2 linked regions of the Bdellovibrio bacteriovorus genome follow. The protein of the gene in region 2 interacts with the protein of the main gene of each other region in a pairwise test. Links are inferred from orthologs where the notes say so. Each region holds a gene or a part of one and is shown on either strand. Other genes may lie near its edges.

Evidence for each region.
Region 1: the proteins of AZI87_RS04180 (region 2) and AZI87_RS03575 interact in binary tests that used the Escherichia coli proteins (3 or more experiments, as listed by UniProt). The link is inferred for Bdellovibrio bacteriovorus from one-to-one orthologs.

The regions. Positions count from the first base shown.
Region 1 is NZ_LUKD01000001.1:758,610-761,609, forward strand. It holds AZI87_RS03575 (penicillin-binding transpeptidase domain-containing protein), read right to left. Parts: upstream 2,491-3,000; coding sequence 511-2,490; downstream 1-510. Other genes in the region: AZI87_RS03570 (RecQ family ATP-dependent DNA helicase), read right to left, coding at 1-320; AZI87_RS03580 (hypothetical protein), read right to left, coding at 2,491-2,826; rsmH (16S rRNA (cytosine(1402)-N(4))-methyltransferase RsmH), read right to left, coding at 2,807-3,000. UniProt on the Escherichia coli protein: Essential cell division protein that catalyzes cross-linking of the peptidoglycan cell wall at the division septum. Required for localization of FtsN.
Region 2 is NZ_LUKD01000001.1:880,724-896,914, reverse strand. What follows is about bases 5,895-8,841. They hold AZI87_RS04180 (transglycosylase domain-containing protein), read right to left. Parts: upstream 8,527-8,841; coding sequence 6,262-8,526; downstream 5,895-6,261. Other genes in these bases: AZI87_RS04175 (co-chaperone GroES), read left to right, coding at 8,662-8,841; AZI87_RS04185 (MBL fold metallo-hydrolase), read left to right, coding at 5,895-6,260. Also shown: AZI87_RS04205 (radical SAM/SPASM domain-containing protein), read right to left, coding at 1-346; AZI87_RS04200 (sensor histidine kinase), read left to right, coding at 653-2,764; AZI87_RS04195 (hypothetical protein), read right to left, coding at 2,816-4,783; AZI87_RS04190 (2Fe-2S iron-sulfur cluster-binding protein), read left to right, coding at 4,967-5,236; more of AZI87_RS04185, read left to right, coding at 5,280-5,894; more of AZI87_RS04175, read left to right, coding at 8,842-9,279; AZI87_RS04170 (hypothetical protein), read left to right, coding at 9,291-10,706; AZI87_RS04160 (hypothetical protein), read right to left, coding at 11,229-12,602; AZI87_RS18095 (hypothetical protein), read left to right, coding at 12,724-12,912; AZI87_RS04155 (KamA family radical SAM protein), read left to right, coding at 12,921-14,105; AZI87_RS04150 (DUF1622 domain-containing protein), read right to left, coding at 14,135-14,485; AZI87_RS04145 (hypothetical protein), read left to right, coding at 14,742-15,245; AZI87_RS04140 (flagellin), read left to right, coding at 15,440-16,191. UniProt on the Escherichia coli protein: Cell wall formation. Synthesis of cross-linked peptidoglycan from the lipid intermediates.

The sequences.
Region 1 (3,000 bases), 130 kb from region 2 along the record:
TTCAACTCTGCAAAAACATCGCGTTTTTCATCGTCTGACTGACCAGAGTGCAAGCATCCCGCCGGAATACCCAGCCTTTGTAAAGACATGACTTGGTCCTTCATCAAAGCGATCAAAGGCGAAATGACGATCACGAGTTTTTGAAAGTGAACAGCCGGATATTGATAGCATAAAGATTTACCGCCCCCCGTAGGCAGAACGGCTAAGACATCTTTTTTGGCTAGCACAGCATCGATGATCTCTTTTTGCCCGCGACGAAACTGCGGAAGATTGAAGTACTTTTTTAAAAGATCTGACTGCGACGCCTGCTGGATTTCCATACCCGTGTACTTTCTGTGAAAGAATTCAGCGAGGCAACAACAATCTGGCCTTCGCTTTGAAACTCTTCGAGCAAAGAATGAACTGGGAATAGCTTTTAACTGGGGAGTAAAAGGCTGACACAAGTGGCCGATGTTTGAAGAAACCTCGGACAAAAAAAAAGGGAAGATCACTGCAATCTTCCCTTTACTTTTATTTCATTATAACCGTGATTTCTTTTGTTTCCGGCACCAGGGAACCCGCATCCGGAATTGTATCTGCGACAACACCTTGACCGACAAATTTCACTTTCAAGTCTTGACCGTTGATGCGACGAAGTACTTCACGAGTCGTCATGTTCTTTAAGTTCGGAACTGTTTCGCCCGTAACCACTTCCGTGGCTTTGTCTAACTCTGTCGCCGTTAAAACTTCTTTGGGTGGAATTTTCACAACTGGTTTCGGTTCGGCAGCAATACGACGAACTTTTTTATCGACAGTCGAAACTTCGGCCATTGGAAGTGGGGCAATCCCTTCTTTACGAACCGCGTACGAAGCCATGCGCGAGAATAAAGGAGCCGCGACCGTCGCACCGTAATAGGCTTTGCGGGGAGAATCCACCGCCACGTAAATTACAAACTTCGGATCATTCGCAGGAATAAATCCGCCAAAGCTAGAAATGTAGGCGCCCTTGAGGTAACCCCGTCCGTTCGGATTTACTTTTTGAGCCGTTCCAGTTTTACCACCGACCATGAATCCATCCACACGAGCATTGCCACCCGTACCACCCGTAGTAGTGACTCCAACAAGCATCGCACGCATTTGAGCGGCTTGCTCGGCAGTAAGAACGCGACGGATGGGTTTCACTTCCGTTTCTTTCAACTCTCCAGTTTCGGCGTCACGAATGCTTTGAACGATGTATGGTGTGTTCAACACCCCTCCGTTGGCAATGGCTGCAAATGCATTCGCCACTTGCAAAGGTGTCGCTGAAATACCGTGACCGAAAGAGATATTACTCAATAAGTGCTGTCTCCAAGGAAGGGCTTGCACCATGCCGCGAGCTTCACCCGGAAGATCTACGCCCAGCCTTTGACCAAAGCCAAAATCCAAAAGACCTTGGCGAAGTTTGTCCGATCCCATCTTAAATGCGATCTTCGTAGTACCGACATTTGAAGAAACCGCGAGAATCTCGCTCACTGTCAGATCTTCGAACTTTTCTTTCGTTTCCGCTTCACGAATGATGCGATCACCTACTTTGAAGCTTCCTTTTTCACAATAGAACTTCGTGTTTGGTTGAATCAAACCGTCACGCAAAGCGGCCGCAATCACGAAAGTCTTCATCGTTGAACCCGGCTCAAAAGCATCGGTCACGATTTTGTTACGGCGATGCTCGCCCGGAGCCTTCATCGCTTTATTAACGTCAAACGTCGGCGCTGAAGCCAAAGCTAAAACCGCAGAAGTTTTTGCATCCAGGATCACACCCACGGCATGATCGGCTTCAAACGTAGAAACCGCATTGGCGAGTTCACTTTCAAGTCGGTATTGAAGTTCAGAGTCCACGGTCAGACGAAGCTCACTGCCCTCTGGATTTTCAATAAACATCAAACCATCGTTGATTAGGGGACGTCCACGAGCATCTCTCTTCACGGATACTTTCTTTTGATTACCCGCAAGAAGTTGATTGTATCCAAGCTCTAAGCCTTCAAGCCCCTGACCTTCAATTCCCAGAAATCCCAAAGTCTGCGCTAACAATGTTTCGTTCGGGTACACACGGCGCCACTCTTCAACGAAAGAAAGGCCGCGAATATCCCAGGATTTGATTTCATCCGCCGTCGCCTGATCCAACATACGCTGGATCCAAACAAATCGACGATTGCCATCTTTGATTTTTGCATAGACGGATTCATAAGACTGATTCAAAGCCTTCGCCAATTTTTTCGCAGCGACTTTGCGATTCTCAATAATTTTGGGATCTGCATAAAGAGAGTACGCTGCGGCTGACATCGCCAAGTCACGTCCATTGCTATCGACAATGGCTCCGCGGCGGGCCTGCAACGTGACCTTGGTTTGAAATTGACGGTTCTGCAAAGAATTCAATCGGTCGTTCGGAAGAAATTGCAAATATCCTGCACGCAGGATAAGCGCCGACCACAGAACCAATATACCAACAAAGATGATGACAATACGTGATTTCAACTACAGGTCCTTTTTCGCAATGTCTTTATTCACTACTTTTTCTACATCATTCGTCACGGGGCCCGTTAAGTGAATGATCTGATTGGCCTGCACCTTTTTAAGAGTGAACTTCTGCTGAGCCATCGTATCCAAAAGTTGGGGGCGTGTGATTTTCGCGAGCGCAATTTCTTTGGTGCGTTTTTCTTCCCACACTTTTTTATGCTCGCGAGTCAGCTTCAAAACGCTATAGCCCATGCGGCGTTCTTCCATTTGCAGGAAGACGATGGAAAACAAAGTAAAGATGATAACTAGAATGCTAAAAAAAGGTTTTAGCTGCCTAAAGTTTTCCGAGCTCATCCTGAGCACTCCTCTCGAAGACTCTCAATTTCGCGGAACGCGAGCGAGAGTTTTTGTCACACTCTTCCTGAGTGGGAACGATCACTTTTTTATAAACGGATCTGCCAAGATCTTCCGCCTCTTTAAAGATATTTTTCACAATACGATCTTCCAAAGAGTGGAAAGAAATGACGG
Region 2 (16,191 bases):
TCAACTGTGGCAAAGTTTTTTCGACATTGATCTTTGTTTGCGCAGCACCGTAAGTTCCGTCGCCACCGGCCGCGCAGTATGTGCATTTCAAATTGCAAATTTGAGTAACGTTAATCGTAAGACTGCGAATACCTGGTTCGAGCTTTCCAGATTTAACGTCGGGGTTGCTATCTTGTTCCCAAGCTGAAAGTTCGGCCAACGCTTCATTGACATCGTCAGTGGCTTGCATTGTCGACCAAGTCTCTTCAGAAATCTCTGCGACTTCAAGATTTCGGGCATGGAACGCTAGGGGAGCGCTTTGTCCCCATTTAAATGCCACAATGTCTTTGTAACGTCTTTGTTCCATGCGCATTAAGGAGCTGCAATAAGCGTTCCAAAATGAGACATCCGGCTTTCATTATAATATCTAGTATAATCAATAACTTACAATGGATGTGGCGGTGTATTTTTGGCTCCTTGTCAGGCGACCTAGGATCAAAAGGTAACTAATACACGAAGTGATAATGATTCAACAGGTGGTGAATAATCAACTTCGTATTTAATTTTCCGATAAGACAAGGTGTCTATAACCACCAAAACTTTCAGAAAAATCTCGTGGATTTTCCCGTTCATCTTTGGCGGATTGTTCGCGTTTGCGTCCCTAAGTTTTAGGATGTCTTACTTAGATGCATTATTTTTAGATCTAAGAGGTTTTCTTTCACGATTTCCGATTCATGACAGTGATGTTGTTGAAATCTCCATCAGTTCTTTGAAAGAAAAAAATCCTACTATTCCCATTAACAAACTACAGCAGCTCGTTGAAAAAATTGAAATGCAAAAAGCCAAAAAGATTATTTTGGCAATTTCTCCTGGCGAGATCCTAGCGTCCGAAGAGGAACTTGATCGGTTTGAAAAGCGCTTAGAAAAGTTATCGAATCTGTATTTATATTCAAGATGGGGCGCCGGTGAAGGAAGAGTTTTCGCAACTTCAAGGCACTTCGATGAATTCTCTCGACACCTAATTCATAAATTTCACTTAAATGTGTCTGACCAGAGAACTCGAAAACTCGTTTTCAGTATGGACGGAATTGGTCTTGATAGCGATCTAAAAGATTTCTTGAAGGTATTTGAGCTTCCAAACATCGATCTTGATAAAGCTCAAGGTGTCATCGATGTCCTAGGGACGAAGCAGGTTTATATAAAATTCTATTCCGCTGACAAATTAGGAACCTTTTCTTTAGATACTGAAAATTTGGTTCAAGTTCGAGATAAAATCGTCATTATTAGCTCAGAAGATCATCATTCAGGTGCAATTTCGACGCACCAGTTTGCAAGATTCTCCTTTTCGGAAGACGCGACAAATGAGGGATATTTTTCTGAGGGAAAATACTTAATTACTATAGTTAATAATATTAAAAATACCGATTGGATCAAAGAAGCGAAAGCAAGTGCCAACTTTTTTTGGATCTTTTTTGTTATTTCCTTAGAGCTATTTTTGTTGAGAAAGTTTTATCATCGTCCCGCCTTGTTTGTGGCGTGGTCTTTTATTGTTCCTACTCTAGCATTTTTGCTTTCGCTAGCCGTTTTTAGATTCTACTCGCTGAACTTGGATTTCAGTCGGATTTTGGTCGGTGGATTAATAATTCAGTATCTTGGAATTCCAATTCTATTCATTGTTTCACTTCGCTCTGCAGACAGAAAGCTTTTTGAAGAAAGTAAAAAAAGTGAGCGGGAAAAGCTTCAAGCTCGAATCATGGTCAAAGCCGCGACCACCGAAGCGACGTTGCGCATGGTGGGGCAGGTGTCGCACGATATTCGCAGTCCGTTGATGGCGTTGCAGGTGGCGAGTTCACTTCTGAAAGGGCAAGTGTCGGGGGACCTGCGGGATCTTATCGAAAATGCCACACAAAGAATTCGAAATATTTCTGAAGATCTTTTTCAAAGATATAAGACGAAGGGTTCTGATTTAGTGCAAGGGGATACTTCGCTGAAGGCGGCGCTTTCGGAACTGATTTCTTCCTATGAAAAAGTGCATGAGAAAGCGCGGTTCTTGAATCAAGTTCCTAGTGACGTAATCGCGTATTGGCCGCTTTATGCTATTCAGCGATCCTTTTCAAATCTACTGAATAACTCGTTGGAAGCTTGTTACGCCAAAGGCATTGATCCCTTGATTGAAATTAGTGCAGAAAAGCAGGCGGGGATTATCGTGATTTACCTCAAAGACAACGGCCCAGGAATTCCTACGGAGCACGTCAAATCGCTTTTTAAAGAGGGATCGACCTTTAATAAAAAAGGTGGAACAGGTTTGGGACTTTATCAGGTCAAAAAGGACTTAGAACTCACTGGGGGAGTCGTGTCTTACATTCCTTCAGCGCAAGGAGCGTGTTTTAAAATTGTGGTACCAATGGCTCTTGAAGCGGTTCGCTTCGGTGTCAGTGAAAGCGCTGTCATCGTGACTGCAGAAGACTCTGCAAGTCTACGGAAACGTTTTGAGGACGTAGGAATCAAGGTTTCTTCTTTCTCGACACTCTCTAAAGCAAAAGAATTTCTTATAGCAAACCCCGAGAAAAATCTGACTCTGATAGCGGACTTGCTTTTTCCTGGAGAAGAAGAAACGGGCTTTGATCTTTTAGACTCGCTTCCGCAAAAGCATTTGTACAAGGCTGTCTTGTGTACGTCATTAGTCGAAAGTGCGGATATTCAGGAGCTTGCGAACAAAAAAGGCGCTTTGCTGGTAAGGCGCTCTTTCTTTGACTCGATTCAAATTGCTAGGGCGAAGACATAAAAAAAGACCCGCTTATCCGGCGGGTCTTTTCTCTAATTGATCAAATTTCGATTACGGATTTGATGAAGTCGCTGTTGTGCGGAACTCACCGTTACCATCTGTGTACAGACGCAAATCGAAAGAGCGGTTGTTGATGATGTTTTGGATGTACATCAACGAACGGTAAAGCTTTTCTTCATTGAAGTTGCCGAAGCTGTATTGAACCGAGTTCGTGCCTTTCGCTGATAGAATCAATTCATAGCGAAGAAGCTTAGGACGGTCCGCCTCCGAGATGAAAGACATTAAGAAGCCAATGCCACGCTCTTTCCAGATTGGCATTTGTTGCAAGTCTTCGAACGCATCAAAGCGCTCTTGGACTGTTTTCTTAGGATCAATCACGATCTTAAGACGAGCTGCCACGCGGTTGATATCGCCGGTGAATGCGGCCACCCAGTTTGTGATGTAATCGATAGGGCTGTTGCCACCCACGAATGGACGAGAGCGAGGACGACCCTTCTCTTCAATGTATTGTTTGAAGCGCGCCGCTAGAGCTTTTTCAGTCATGTAAGGAATGACGTTCAACGCTTCAGGGTTGAAGAACACTTCTTGTTTGAAGTAGCCGTTCACGTGTTTTTTTGCGTTGTCGCTGTTCCAATTGTGCCAAGGAACTTTGTTAAATTCCTTTTCGCCGATAGTGTCTTTAACCAGGCGTTGGATTTCTTCGAAGTCTCTTTTAGAAACATCGCGCATTTTCATTTCTGCACTAGAAGTCAAAGTTACGAAACGCTGTGGAACCCAGTTGGAATCCGCAGTGAATAGCAAGTTTGAAGTCATCAAAGTCTCTTCACCGAACAATCCAAAAAGGATTTTCGTTTTTTTATAGCGAGATAATGTGTCTAGAAGGAAGTACTGCTCGTTATCTTGTTTGTCATAACTAAGGACTTTGTTTTCGCCATAAGCTTTACCAGCTTCGAACTTCCACAAGCTTAATCCAAACTTAACACGGGCGTCTTTATTGAATCCTTCAGAAGAGCCTTTGAACACGCGGTCGATACGACGTTGCTCAGGCGGCAATAGGCCGTCTTCCAAAGCGATGTTTTCAATGTCAGTTAGATCCGTCAAAAGCTCTTGAGTCAGATCTTTGCGAGTTACCAAAGGGTTCGCAATTTTGACGTCTTTCAATTGAACTTTATGCAGCATCAAGCTGTCGTAAGCTCTGGCAGCATCTGAATTCTTCAAGTCAAAAACATAGTCCAGCATAACGACGTCGTTCTTGCTGATACCAGAACTCAAATCAAGCGGCGTGATGCTCAACCATTTTTGAATACGGTCGTCGATGATGTGCACACCCAAAATTTCAAGATCATCATCAAGATCAATACCGGCATTAGCGCCAACGCCTTTGCCGCGAACTGCGATCAACTTCACGCGGACCTTGTCGTCAGCCATGCGGAAGATATGAACCATGAATTCGCCTGAAATGAAGGCGTGTGTTGAAGCTCCCGCAGTGAATTCACCTTTAAGAACGTCGTGACTTAAAGAAACAACGAATGCCAAACGGCCTTCGAAAGCCACGAAATCTCCTGGCTCCAAACGTTCCAAAGCTTTCTTAGCTGTGAAAGGCAAGTTTCTTGGAGTGTACGGCAAAGCCAATAAAGAGTCTTTTTGGCTTTTGAACTGACGAGCGAAAACGATTTCAGAATCTTTTTCGATGTTCATGCCAACGGGCGTGTCTAGGTCGTCGATAAAGTCGCCTGGGTTCAGATCGAACTTTAAAGAATATTTGTCGATGCGAGTATAAAAGCCATCAACGTAAGATGGTTCAGATTCGATACGATAACGAAGTGAAGTGGAGATCCCTTCTAAGATTTCAGCGTTTACAAGATTAACGCTGGCTCCAATATCCTGCTTAGCAACTTCTTTTTGGATCTTTTCCCAAATGTTTGCAGGTTTTAAAACTTCCCAACCAGCTTGAGCTGGTGCCACGGTTCCCAATAGGCCTGACGCTAACAAAAGCGCGAGTACTTGCTTTCTGATCATAATCCTTTTCCCTTCTTAAGAAGCTTCCAAGCTTCAGATACCAGAACGTCCGTTCAGGGCGACACGAAGGCTTACCAAGGAATCCTTAGAAGGCAAAAGCAAAAATAAAAAATCAGAACGAATTACCGGTAAATGTCGCTAGATACCATAAACTGATTGTGCGGAATTTACCGAAATGCTCTGATGATGGGTATGAAGGTAAAATTTATCATCGAGGGTAAGGCCACCGAGGTCATTGCTGAAGAGGGACGAACACTTTTGGACCTGGCACTCATCGCTCAAATCAATCCTCCATATTCTTGTATGGAGGGGACTTGCGGTACTTGCGGGGCGGCCGTTGAAGAGGGAAAAACCAGCGCGGATGTGGAAGGAACTCAAATTATCCGTACTTGCCAGGCAGTACCATGGTCCGAGTACGTGGTGGTGAACTACGATAAGAAGTCCAGCCCCTAATATGTTATTTGATTCGTGTTTATAAATAGTTATCCTGAATCATATGTCGCTCACGATAAAATTTTGGGGAGTTCGGGGCTCAATTCCATCGGCACCTCCTCCAACGGACTGGACTTATCATATTGAAGGAGTACTTCGTAACTTCTTCTCTATGGGCTATCGTGATCCTTCACAAATTTCTAAATACATTCAGACGGCAGAAGTTCCTAGCATCGGCGGTTATGGAGCAGCGACAACTTGTGTTGAGGTTCAAAGTAATAAAGCTCAATTGATCATTGATGGTGGCAGTGGGATTCGCAATTTAAGTGAACGAATCATGAGTGGCACCACGGGTCGGTCTAAGGGCGCGTTTCACATCTTCATGACTCACTTTCATTGGGATCATGTGATTGGATTGCCGTTCTTTACCCCTCACTTTATTCCTGGCTGTGAAGTTCACTACTATGCGGTTCAGCCCGAGCTTGAATCTTTGATTCGTGGAATTTTCAGTCGTCCTTATTTCCCGGTTCCGTTTGAATCTTTAAAGGCGAAAGTGGTTTTTCATACTTTAGAACCTCGCAAGCCTTTTCAATTAGAAGACATGACCATCACGCCTTACCAGTTGGATCATCCCGATCCATGTTGGGGCTTGAAAGTGGAAAGTGAAGGTAAAGCCTACGCTCATTGCGTGGATACCGAAGGCACTCGTGTGACCCGCGAAGAGCTTGCGGAGGATTTGCCTTTGTATCAAAACGTTGACCTTATGTATTTCGATGCGCAGTACACTCTTCCGGAGTTGGCAGAAAAAGCCAATTGGGGACATAGTGCGGCTCAAGTGGGCTTGGATATCGCCCTTCGCGAGGGAATCAAACGCATTTTATTTGCCCATCATGATCCTGGCGCTCGTATTGAGCATGTTTTAGAACTTAAAAGACAAACGCGTGAGTACTATGAATCACGCGAAAGATTCGCGACTAGAAACGGCGAAAAACTTCCGCCGATCCCATGGGACTTTGCCTACGAAGGCTTAGAGATTAAACTTTAAATCAGTTCGGTGCTTTTTCGGCGTCGAAAATCAATTCAACTTCAGTCGGATCATTTTCTTTAAACGCATTTAAAGATTCCAAAGTGCTTTGATCTAAGAGCACTTTCTTCGTGTTTTCCGGCCAAGGAAAATCATCGGCCGGGAAGCGCGTCCCGATTTTTTTCATGAATTGCGTCCACACTGGTACTGCTCCACTAGAACCCGTTAATCGGTGCGGAAGGTTGTTGTCGTAACCAACCCAAACCACCGTCGTCAGATAGGGAGTAAACCCGGCAAACCAAGCATCTTTGTTATCGCTTGTCGTTCCTGTTTTTCCAGCAGCGGGATTCTGAAATCCACTGAGCGTGATCGAACGAGCAGTTCCTGACAGAACAGTTTGCTTCATCATCCCGACAAGACTTGCGACGGCTGCAGGATCGACTGTGGGCTCGGGATTTATTTGATGAGCGAAGATTTCTACGCCATCAGAATTCAGAGCGCGGCGAACAAACGAGATTTTTTGTTTTTGGCCCATGTTCGCAAGGGTCATGTAACTTTGCAGAACTTCTTTCGGATACATTTCGAAAGCTCCCAAAGTCATCGCCGGGAAGGATTTCAGTTCTGATGTGACGCCCATGGTGTGGGTGACATCAATCACGTTTCCTAATCCGACGGCGATACCTAGAGCCGCTGTCGCAGCATTCAAAGAGTTCTTTAACGCATAAAACATCGGAACTTGTCCGAAATACTGTTTTCCGTAATTTACCGGAGACCAAGATTGGCCTTCGTATTTGTAATTGAATTTTTCATCGTTCAGTAACGTGATTGGAGTATACGGTTGTCCTTCAGAGGTTTGATTTAAAAGCGCCGTCAGGTATACAAAGGGCTTCATGATCGAACCAATTTGGCGGTGCCCATCAATAGCGCGATTGAATTGAGTCATGCGATAGTTACGGCCGCCTACGACGACACTCACAAGGCCGGTCACATTGTTTGCTACTAGGACACTGCCTTCAAGGCTGTTGCCTTTTTCGCGAAGACCTTTGATGTATTTGTTATTTTTCTCAAGATTGTCTAAGTGGCCGCGCAAAGACACTTGCGCCACTTCTTGCGCTTCCAAATCCAAAGCGGTGTAAATCTTTAAACCCTCGGGATTGATATTTTGTGAAAGAAGCTGCTTGCGAACGGCATCTAGATAGTAAGGTGCGGTTTCAGAGGCTTGAGTTCTGGGTTCGCCCGGAAGTGGCAAGCGGTCTGCGGCGTCGGCTTCATCTTTGGAGATGAACTGAAGACCTTGCATTTTTTCCAGAACCAAATGGCGACGGCGTTCTGCGTTTTCAGGTTTTCGGAAAGGGTTGTACAAGCCGGGACTGTTCACGATGGCGGCCATCAGTGAGCATTCGCTTAAATTCAGATCCGCGATTTCTTTTCCGAAATAGTAACGGGCTGCTGAACCGTACCCGCGAACTTGAAACGCTCCATTTTGTCCCATGTAAATGACGTTCAGATAGGTTTCAAGGATCTGATCTTTTGAAAAACGCGATTCTAACAGGATGGACATCACGAACTCTTGAAATTTTCTTTTCAGAGTTCTTTCACTTGTTAAAAAGTAGTTCTTTACAAGTTGTTGAGTGATGGTGCTACCACCTTGAGCTCTTCGTCCCGCCGCAATATTTTTTACCAGCGCACGGAAGATACCTTTAATGCTGACTCCGCCATGCTCCAAAAATTGAGCATCTTCAATGGCCATGATCGCATTCAGACACATCGGAGGAACTTCTCCTAATGTCACTGTCTTTTGCATCAAAGGTTCATTGCCAATGTATTGAGCAAGTAATGGAGCTTCGGCGTGGGCTTCGGTCATCTCGACAAACGGAGCCCCTTTAAAAATTTGCGAGATCAAACGATCTTTTTGTACGACCAGAATTTGTAAAGAGCTGTCCACGTCAGCGGTAGCCGTATCCAATGTCACCCAACCGATGCAGGCCTCTTGATTTTCATTCAAACCCACTTGCAAACGGGCCGCACACTGCTCTCGATTGGCTATGAAATAATCTCCGGGAAGAATGCGTTGATCATAGTCGCGACGGCGATAATTCTGGCGCAAAAGCTGTTTTTCAACTTCGGAAATCTGTATCAAGCTGTGAGCGTAAAAAGTTGGTGGAGCTGCATAGAACTCTGTCGGAACGATGAACTTTTTCGACTCCAACTTTTCCGTCAGTTCTTTTTCCAGTGTGACGTAGGCATAGACGCCAACGCCAAGGCCAGAGATGATTACAAGCGTCACAAGGATTGTAAAAGCAATTAAAATGGTCTTTAATCGTGGTCGCAACATATATGTTAAGAGTAGTGCAAAACTCTCTCTGAAGCAAATGAGCGAAATTTAAATTTTCCTAAGCTTGTTTGAACGAAAGGATTGGTTGTGGCTAAGAAGAAAGCTTCTGCTAAAAAAGCCAATGTTAAAAAGGTCGTTAAAAAGACCGCTTCTAAAAAAACTCCTAAAAAAGTAACTAAAAAATCTGCTCCGGCTAAGAAGGCCCCCGCAAAAAAAACGGCGGCGAAAAAAGCTCCGGCAAAAAAGGCCGTAGTGAAAAAGGCAGCCCCTAAGAAGGCCGCTCCCAAAAAAGCAGCGAAACCTTCTGCTGTTAAGAAAACGGCTAAAGCTCCTGCGAAAGTCGCTTCTGCGCCGAAAGCTTCTCACTTGGTCAAAGAAAAAGCCCCAACGAAAAATTTGGATCTCAGCAATTTCGTAACTCCATTGGATGATCGCTTGATCGTGCAACTTTCTGGAGCAGAGAAAATGACTCCAGGTGGTTTGTACATTCCGGATACAGTGGCAGATACTTCTGGCAATCTACAAGGTCAGGTTGTTGCTGTCGGTCGCGGTCACATGAGCAAAAAAGGTCATTTGAAACCGATGGACGTTGTTGTCGGTGATAAAGTGATCTTCTCTGAGTACGCTGGCAATAAAATCAAAATTCAAAACGAAGACCTCATCATCCTTCGCGAGGGGGATGTCCTTGGCGTGGTCGCAAAATAAAAGGAATGAAAATGAATAAGAATCTTTTGAAAGCATTGGGTCTTTCGGTGGCGCTTTTGTCCACAACGGCCAACGCCATGAGTTTGGATTGGAGCGGGGGCTACCGCGCAGAATGGACTGAAGTGGATAAACCATCTTTGGGTTCACCTTCTGAAAGAAAAGCCTATGGTTTGAACTATCTTTACTTGAGCCCAAAAATCATCGCGGCTGATGGCGTAAACATCATTTCTCGCTTCGATGTTTTGAACAGTTCTCAATATCCGAACTCGCAAGTAGGTGAAATCTGGGGATTGAATCAAAACACACAAGGCACTGCGACTTCGACGAACGAAGGTTCTGTTGATTTGAAAGTCAGCCAACTTTACTTGAATGTGAACCAAGAATACGGCGCTTTGATCGTCGGTCGTGCTCCCTTCGAATTCGGTTTGGGTATGACTTACAACGCGGGTAAAGGTCCTTTTGATCACTGGTACGACACTCGCGATATGATTGCTTACAAAATCGTAGTAGGTGACTGGTTCTTCATGCCGCAATTAAGCCGCAAACAATCCAGCGGTTACGGTCAGGGTGGAACGATCTCTACATTGGGTTTCCAACTTCAATATGAAAGTGAAGAGAACAAATCTTTGCTTGGCGTTTATCAAGAAAACGTTAAAGGCGTAAAAGAAGTTTTGGCTTACACGGACGGACAAGTAGCTGCAATGGGCGGCGACAGCATGAACTCAGATATGAACATCCAAAGAACGAACTTCGTTTTGGGTCGTGGCTTTGATGCTTTCGGGTTCAAATTAGAAGCTGGTTTCCAAAGTGGTGAGTCTGGAGTGACAAAAGGCACAGAAGACGTCAGCGTGAATGGTTTCGGTATCGCAGCTGAAGTTTACAGCCAGAAGAATGAATCCAAATGGGATTACAAATTGATGTTAGGTATGGCGACTGGAGATGACCCGTCATCAACAGAGTTCAGCGGTTACGCTTTCAACCGCAACTACGGGCCGGCAATGCTTCTTTTCAATCACCGTTTAGGCAGAAAAGATTTCTTGAACACGAATGCGTACCGCACAGATGTTTCTCAAGCGGATGCAACGGCGGGAAATTCTGCGAATGTTGGAAACTCTGCGGATGATGAACTTGTGAGCAACACCATCTACGTTGCACCTTCAGTGAACTACGCATGGAATGAAAAAGTGGATGTTCGCAACACACTCGTGTGGGCACAAATTTCTAATGTCGTAAAAAACTCTGTTGATTCTTCAAAAGATCTGGGCCTAGAATGGGATATCGAAGTGATTTACAGACCATCTGAAAGAATTCAGTGGGTGAATCAAGTCGGTCTTCTCTTCCCGGGTGACGCCTTTAAAAATGGCAACGACGGTTTAGAGAATAGTTTTACATTTGGATTTGCATCTAAAGCCGCCATCAGCTTTTGATAACAACTTGATTGCAACTTGTACGACAGCTTGATGACTAAATGATTACATCTTGTTTGGTGGTGAGCAGGGCCCGAGGGACGAAAGTCCCTCGGGATTTTTTTTCTGGGGCTTGGAATTGGCTTCGAGCGGGGGATTTGCAAGGGAAGTGGTTTGAAGCTTCTCGCTGCGGTCGGCACACCATCGTGGTTCGTCGCCGCCGCCTTTCAGGCGGTTCGCGCATCGTGCGCCGGCGAAGGCCTTCCTTCGGAGAAGCATCAAACCACTTCCCTTGCAAATCTTGCTGAGGCGACTCCATCTCTAGACAATAAAAAAAAATCCCGAAATGGGAGCTGGTGTTTTTTCTGGGCTTCGCCGGTTTTTACGTTGATTTGATTTTTGAAATCGTCGGGGTGACTCTTCGAATGAAATTTTACTTCCACGGTGGAAGTAAGCGTTTGCGTCACGTCGTTAGTTAAAATAGGAAACGGGCCCGTCGTGAGCCCGTTGGAGGAACTGTTAGTTTTTTCTTTTGCTGTATTCTTAGAATCTGCCGCGGATGTCGAGTCTTTGTTGCAGTGATTGCGGAGAGATTGGCGATACTGTGCCGAAGCTTACGCCGTTGTTAGTTTGCGGCAGGAAGTTCGGTAGAGTAGTTCCAGGGACAGTCGTAACTTGTGGTTGAACTACGATTCCAGGGGAAACTGTTAGGTTTGCTCCTGTTCTTGTTGAAACACCTGGAACTATTGTCGTCGTTGTTCCCATGCGCCCTGGGTTTTGTAGGCGAGAATCTAAGCTTACACCTGGAAGTACAGTAGTGCCTCCGCCGATTCCAGCTCCCATGAAGTTGTAAACATCAGTATTCATACCGTTGTAGATTTTTTGGATGTACGAGTTGATTTCAGTCATATACTGGTTCTTCAAAGTCGCACTTGTCTCAGAAGATTTCAAACCTTCAAGACCCATTTGTGTTTGGCTTAGGACATTATTCAGCAATGATTCAAGGTCTGCTCTACGGTAGTTACCTTCGTTGAACAAATAGTTTCCAAGATATGGATCTTTAGTGTCTCTAGCTTGAACATATGTTTGTTGTAGTTCAAGAGCTTCGGCGCGGATCATCTCTGACTCGGCAGAAATCAATCTTCTTCTTACATCTTCGAATTTGCCTGGAACGCCGCTGATCAATTCGCGTACAAGTTTAAGTGCTTCATCACGCATTGCCGCAGGATCTTTCATCGCGGAATCAGATTCGCTGAAGAAGCTCCATTGGCCTGGCATTACGGATGCTCTTCTTTGGCCGTTTACGATGCGACGAGATTCAGCGATTTCGCTCAAGATCAAAGATTCGATATTTTCTTTGTAGTAATCATAAGCGTCTTCTTTATTGATCGATTTCGCGTTTGATTTAAGAATGCGGATATATTTAGTAGTACGGCAAGAAAGAACGTCAGAGTTGCTTTTCTTGTCGTCACATTTTTCCAGAGATGCGAATGGATTGATCTTGGCATCGCCCGACGCTTCCACTTCCTGCGTCGCCTCCGCCTTCGGTTTTTCCTGAGTCGTCAAGCGGGCGCCGATGGCTTTCATCAATGCGACATTCAAGCTGTCGATGTCTTCTTTGTTTTTTACACTTAATGGATAGGATTCGTAGCCGCAAGAGTCGCAGGCTTTACCTTCTGTCATTTTCTTTGGAACTAACGCGAGGACTTTGTCTTCACCGTTATCAATGTATTTTACTGGGACCACACCGTCGGCGGTGTAGATTTTTGATGGCGTGATGCCTTCACCTTCTGTAGAGGCGAAGTCAGCAGACGCCACTCCCGCAGTATGAGTGTTGAAAGATACATTTAAACCTAGCACAGCGAGCAGTGTCGCCGTTAAGACCCATTTGTGTGTTGGGTAAGTGAAAGTTTTCATAAGTCCTCCTATATATGGGTCTTCCAGACCCTTTTTCCTAACCTGATGTAAAGCGAGGGCCGCGCCAACTTGAGGGCTTGGTGCCAGAGGGGGTAAGTGATGAAAATTTCAAAGGGTTCTCATGTTGAGAATAGGGAATCGCAAGTGGCTCTCTGTAAAACTTCTGGTGTCCCACCCTGAGAAGGCTAAAAAAACACCTGAAATCAGTGATTTAGAGCTGACGACCGCCAACTTTGAAAAACACCCTGAAAGCGCCCATTCACGTCACTTTTATAAGACGTCTTGCCTATTAACTCAGTTTCATTCATAACCACGACGATGAAGTTTCATTTCCCTCGAAGCCCTAAGCCAGAGCATGTTTCCCAGTCTGATTGGAATAATTGGACCTGGCAGCTTCGCCATAGCTTGAAAACGCAAAGCGATTTTGAAAAACACTTCACGCTTTCCGAAGAAGAGCGTCTGGCTTTTCAAGGTGGTAAAGAACTTTTTAATATTCGCACAACGCCTTACTACGCAAGCCTTGCGGGGGAGCCTGGCGATTCGATCCGTCAGATCTTAATGCCGCAAAAATATGAAATCGAAGAAGGCTTGCAGCAGATGCTCGATCCTTTGGGAGAGAAAAGAAATAATCCCGCGCCTCGCGTGATTCATCGCTATTCGGATCGCGCCTTATTTTTGATCACGGATATCTGCAGTGTTTATTGTCGCTTTTGCACGCGTAAACATTTCACCGGACAAGAACAAGCGTTTATTAAAAACGACGAATACGAGCAAGCGCTCAACTACATCCGCAAACACACGGGCCTTCGCGAAGTTATTCTTTCTGGCGGAGATCCTTTAACTGTCAGTGATGCGCAACTTGACCGTGTACTGACGGACCTAAGAAATATTGAGCACATCGAAATCATTCGCATTGGTTCCCGTATGCCTGTGGTATGTCCTATGCGTGTGACAGATGACTTGGTGAGGATTTTAAAGAAACACAAGCCCGTCTTTTTAATGTCTCATTTCAATCATCCGCGAGAACTCACAGCGGAAGCTGTTGAAGCTTTGGAAAGATTCGTCGATAACGGCGTTCCGGTGATGAATCAAATGGTTTTACTTAACGGCATCAACAATCATCCTGCAATTGTCCAAGCTTTAAATCGTCGTTTGCTTTATTTACGTGTGAAGCCTTATTACATGTTCCAATGCGATCCTTCGATTGGTACCGATCACTTGCGGACATCTGTTGAAGACTCATTAGAGATTCAAAAAGAGTTGTGGGGTCATCTTTCCGGACTCGCGATGCCGAATCTTTCTTTAGATATTCCGAACGGTGGAGGAAAAACGTATCTTGTGCCGAACTTCGAGGTCGGGCAAGAAGGGTTGACTCGTCACTACATCGGTTGGGACGGAGTGAAGGCGGAATACGTCAGCCCCGCTCCAGAAAAAATAAAAAAGCCAGATGTCTCTTTGTATGAAGAAGAATGGCTTGCGCTTAAGAATTCAAAGTCTCTCTAAACTTTTGAGTCGGATTTTCTTTTTTAAAATTATTCTTTAAGGTCTTTGTTGTTTTCCTGCCAAGGCCAACGCCCATGAATCTCTACGCTCAAAGACCAACTTAAAAAAGTTCGAATCAAAACGATAAGGCCCAACACTCCTAAATTTTGATAAGTGGGCTCAACGGCGACGGTTCCGATAATGTCTCCGGCAACCAATAATTCCAGTCCCAATAGAATGGCGTTTCCCATACCGCTGCGATACTTGCGATATCCTTCCGGATCTTTATTAAAATAGTGTTTTAAATATTTTCCAGTAGAATAAATGGCACCAATAATAATGGTGCCAATGCCCGCAAGCTCAAAGGCCACAGCGATTTGTCGTACGTTCTCGTGAAGCATCGAACTCCTCCAAATTTCCGGTATAGGAGCGTCTTCAGTGTCTCGCAAATTTCGGATTTGAAAATCTTTAATTCGACACTTCTTTTCTGGGTACGTTCAGACCACACACTTTCTTTTTACCTGCTGAACCACAATTACATTTTTGTATTTAGACTGTTCGCGGAGTGTTCCGCTACGTTACCGGAAATTTTGCGGAACATTCCATGGCTGTTGCGCAACTTTGAAAAACACTAAAACAACAGAAAAAAGGTATTTTATGAAATCAGTATTTGTTTCTCTACTAACATTGGTTATTTCTTCAAGTGCGTTCGCCGTTCATGCTGGAAGTTCCTGGAGTCAGATCTTCGCGGATCGCGATGCTGTCGTTGAACATGGCTACAATTTGCATGGCATCTCTTTGTCAAATGCCTGCATGACGGACTATGAGATCAGAGCCATCAGCGCAACAAGAGAGTGTGCCGAGCTTGTTCCGGTAAAAAGAAACATTCCTGAAGGTGAAGGTGGCGGTCCGATCACAGACTGGGTTTGTGCTCGTTATGAAACAGTTCACAAAACAGCACCTCGCACTTACGAAGCTCCAGAGTGTTTACGCTTTGAAGGTTCTGGCGAGCAAACACCAGTTTGCACAGAGTGGGGAACTCGTGACGTGACTGTGCCAAGAACAATTTCTACACAGGTTCACGTGACTCGTGGTGAAGCGGGAACTTCTTTCTTTAAAAGTTTCACTTTCCCAACATGTGATGTTGTTCAGCCGAGATAAACATTGATGCATTTTCCCCTGAGGCTTCTCGGGGGAAAATCTCACCTCGAAACACGAAAGTGATTCAATCTTGCGCAGGACTCGTCCTTTACAACAATCTCGTGTTTGCTATGTCTTCCTAAATTTATCCCATAGTCTTGTGAAGTTCCCATCGTGATTACCGAAAAATTTATCACGCCACTTTGAAGGAACTTATGGGAATGAGAATTACGACAAATATCGCTGCACTGAATGCACAAAGAAACTTGGTAGGTTCGCAACGAGCTATCAATGATTCTATGGCGAAGTTATCTTCAGGCAGTCGTATCAACAAGGCAGCTGATGATGCCGCTGGCTTAGCTATCTCCGAAAGATTAAAAGCGCAGATTCGCTCTGCATCTCAAGCCCAACGAAATGCGAACGATGGTATTTCCCTGATTCAAACAGCAGAGGGTGGCTTGAACGAAATCGGCAACATCATAGTGCGCTTACGTGAATTAGGAATCCAAGCGGCTTCCGATACGGTGGGCGAAACTGAGCGCGGTATGCTTAACAAAGAAGTTACTCAGCTTAAAGACGAAATGCAGCGTATTGCGAAGTCAACGACATGGGGAACGACGAAGCTTCTTGATGGCTCTGCTCCTAAGTTCGATTTTCAAGTGGGTATCGGCAATGATGATTTTGCCGATCGCATTTCCTTTGATGCCGGCAAACACGCGGCGACGATCGATGCTCTGGGATTAGATGGAATTGATTTTTCTTCGAAAGAAGGCGCACAAGAAGCGTTGGCACGTCTTGATGATGCGCAAACAAATGTCAGCGGCACACGCGCTTATCTGGGAGCTTTACAAAATCGTCTGACATCAACCGTAGACAACTTGGGTGTTACTCAAGAAAACTTGGCAGCAGCAAACAGCCGTATTCGTGATACCGATATCGCGGCGGCTTCCAGTGAAATGGTTCGAAA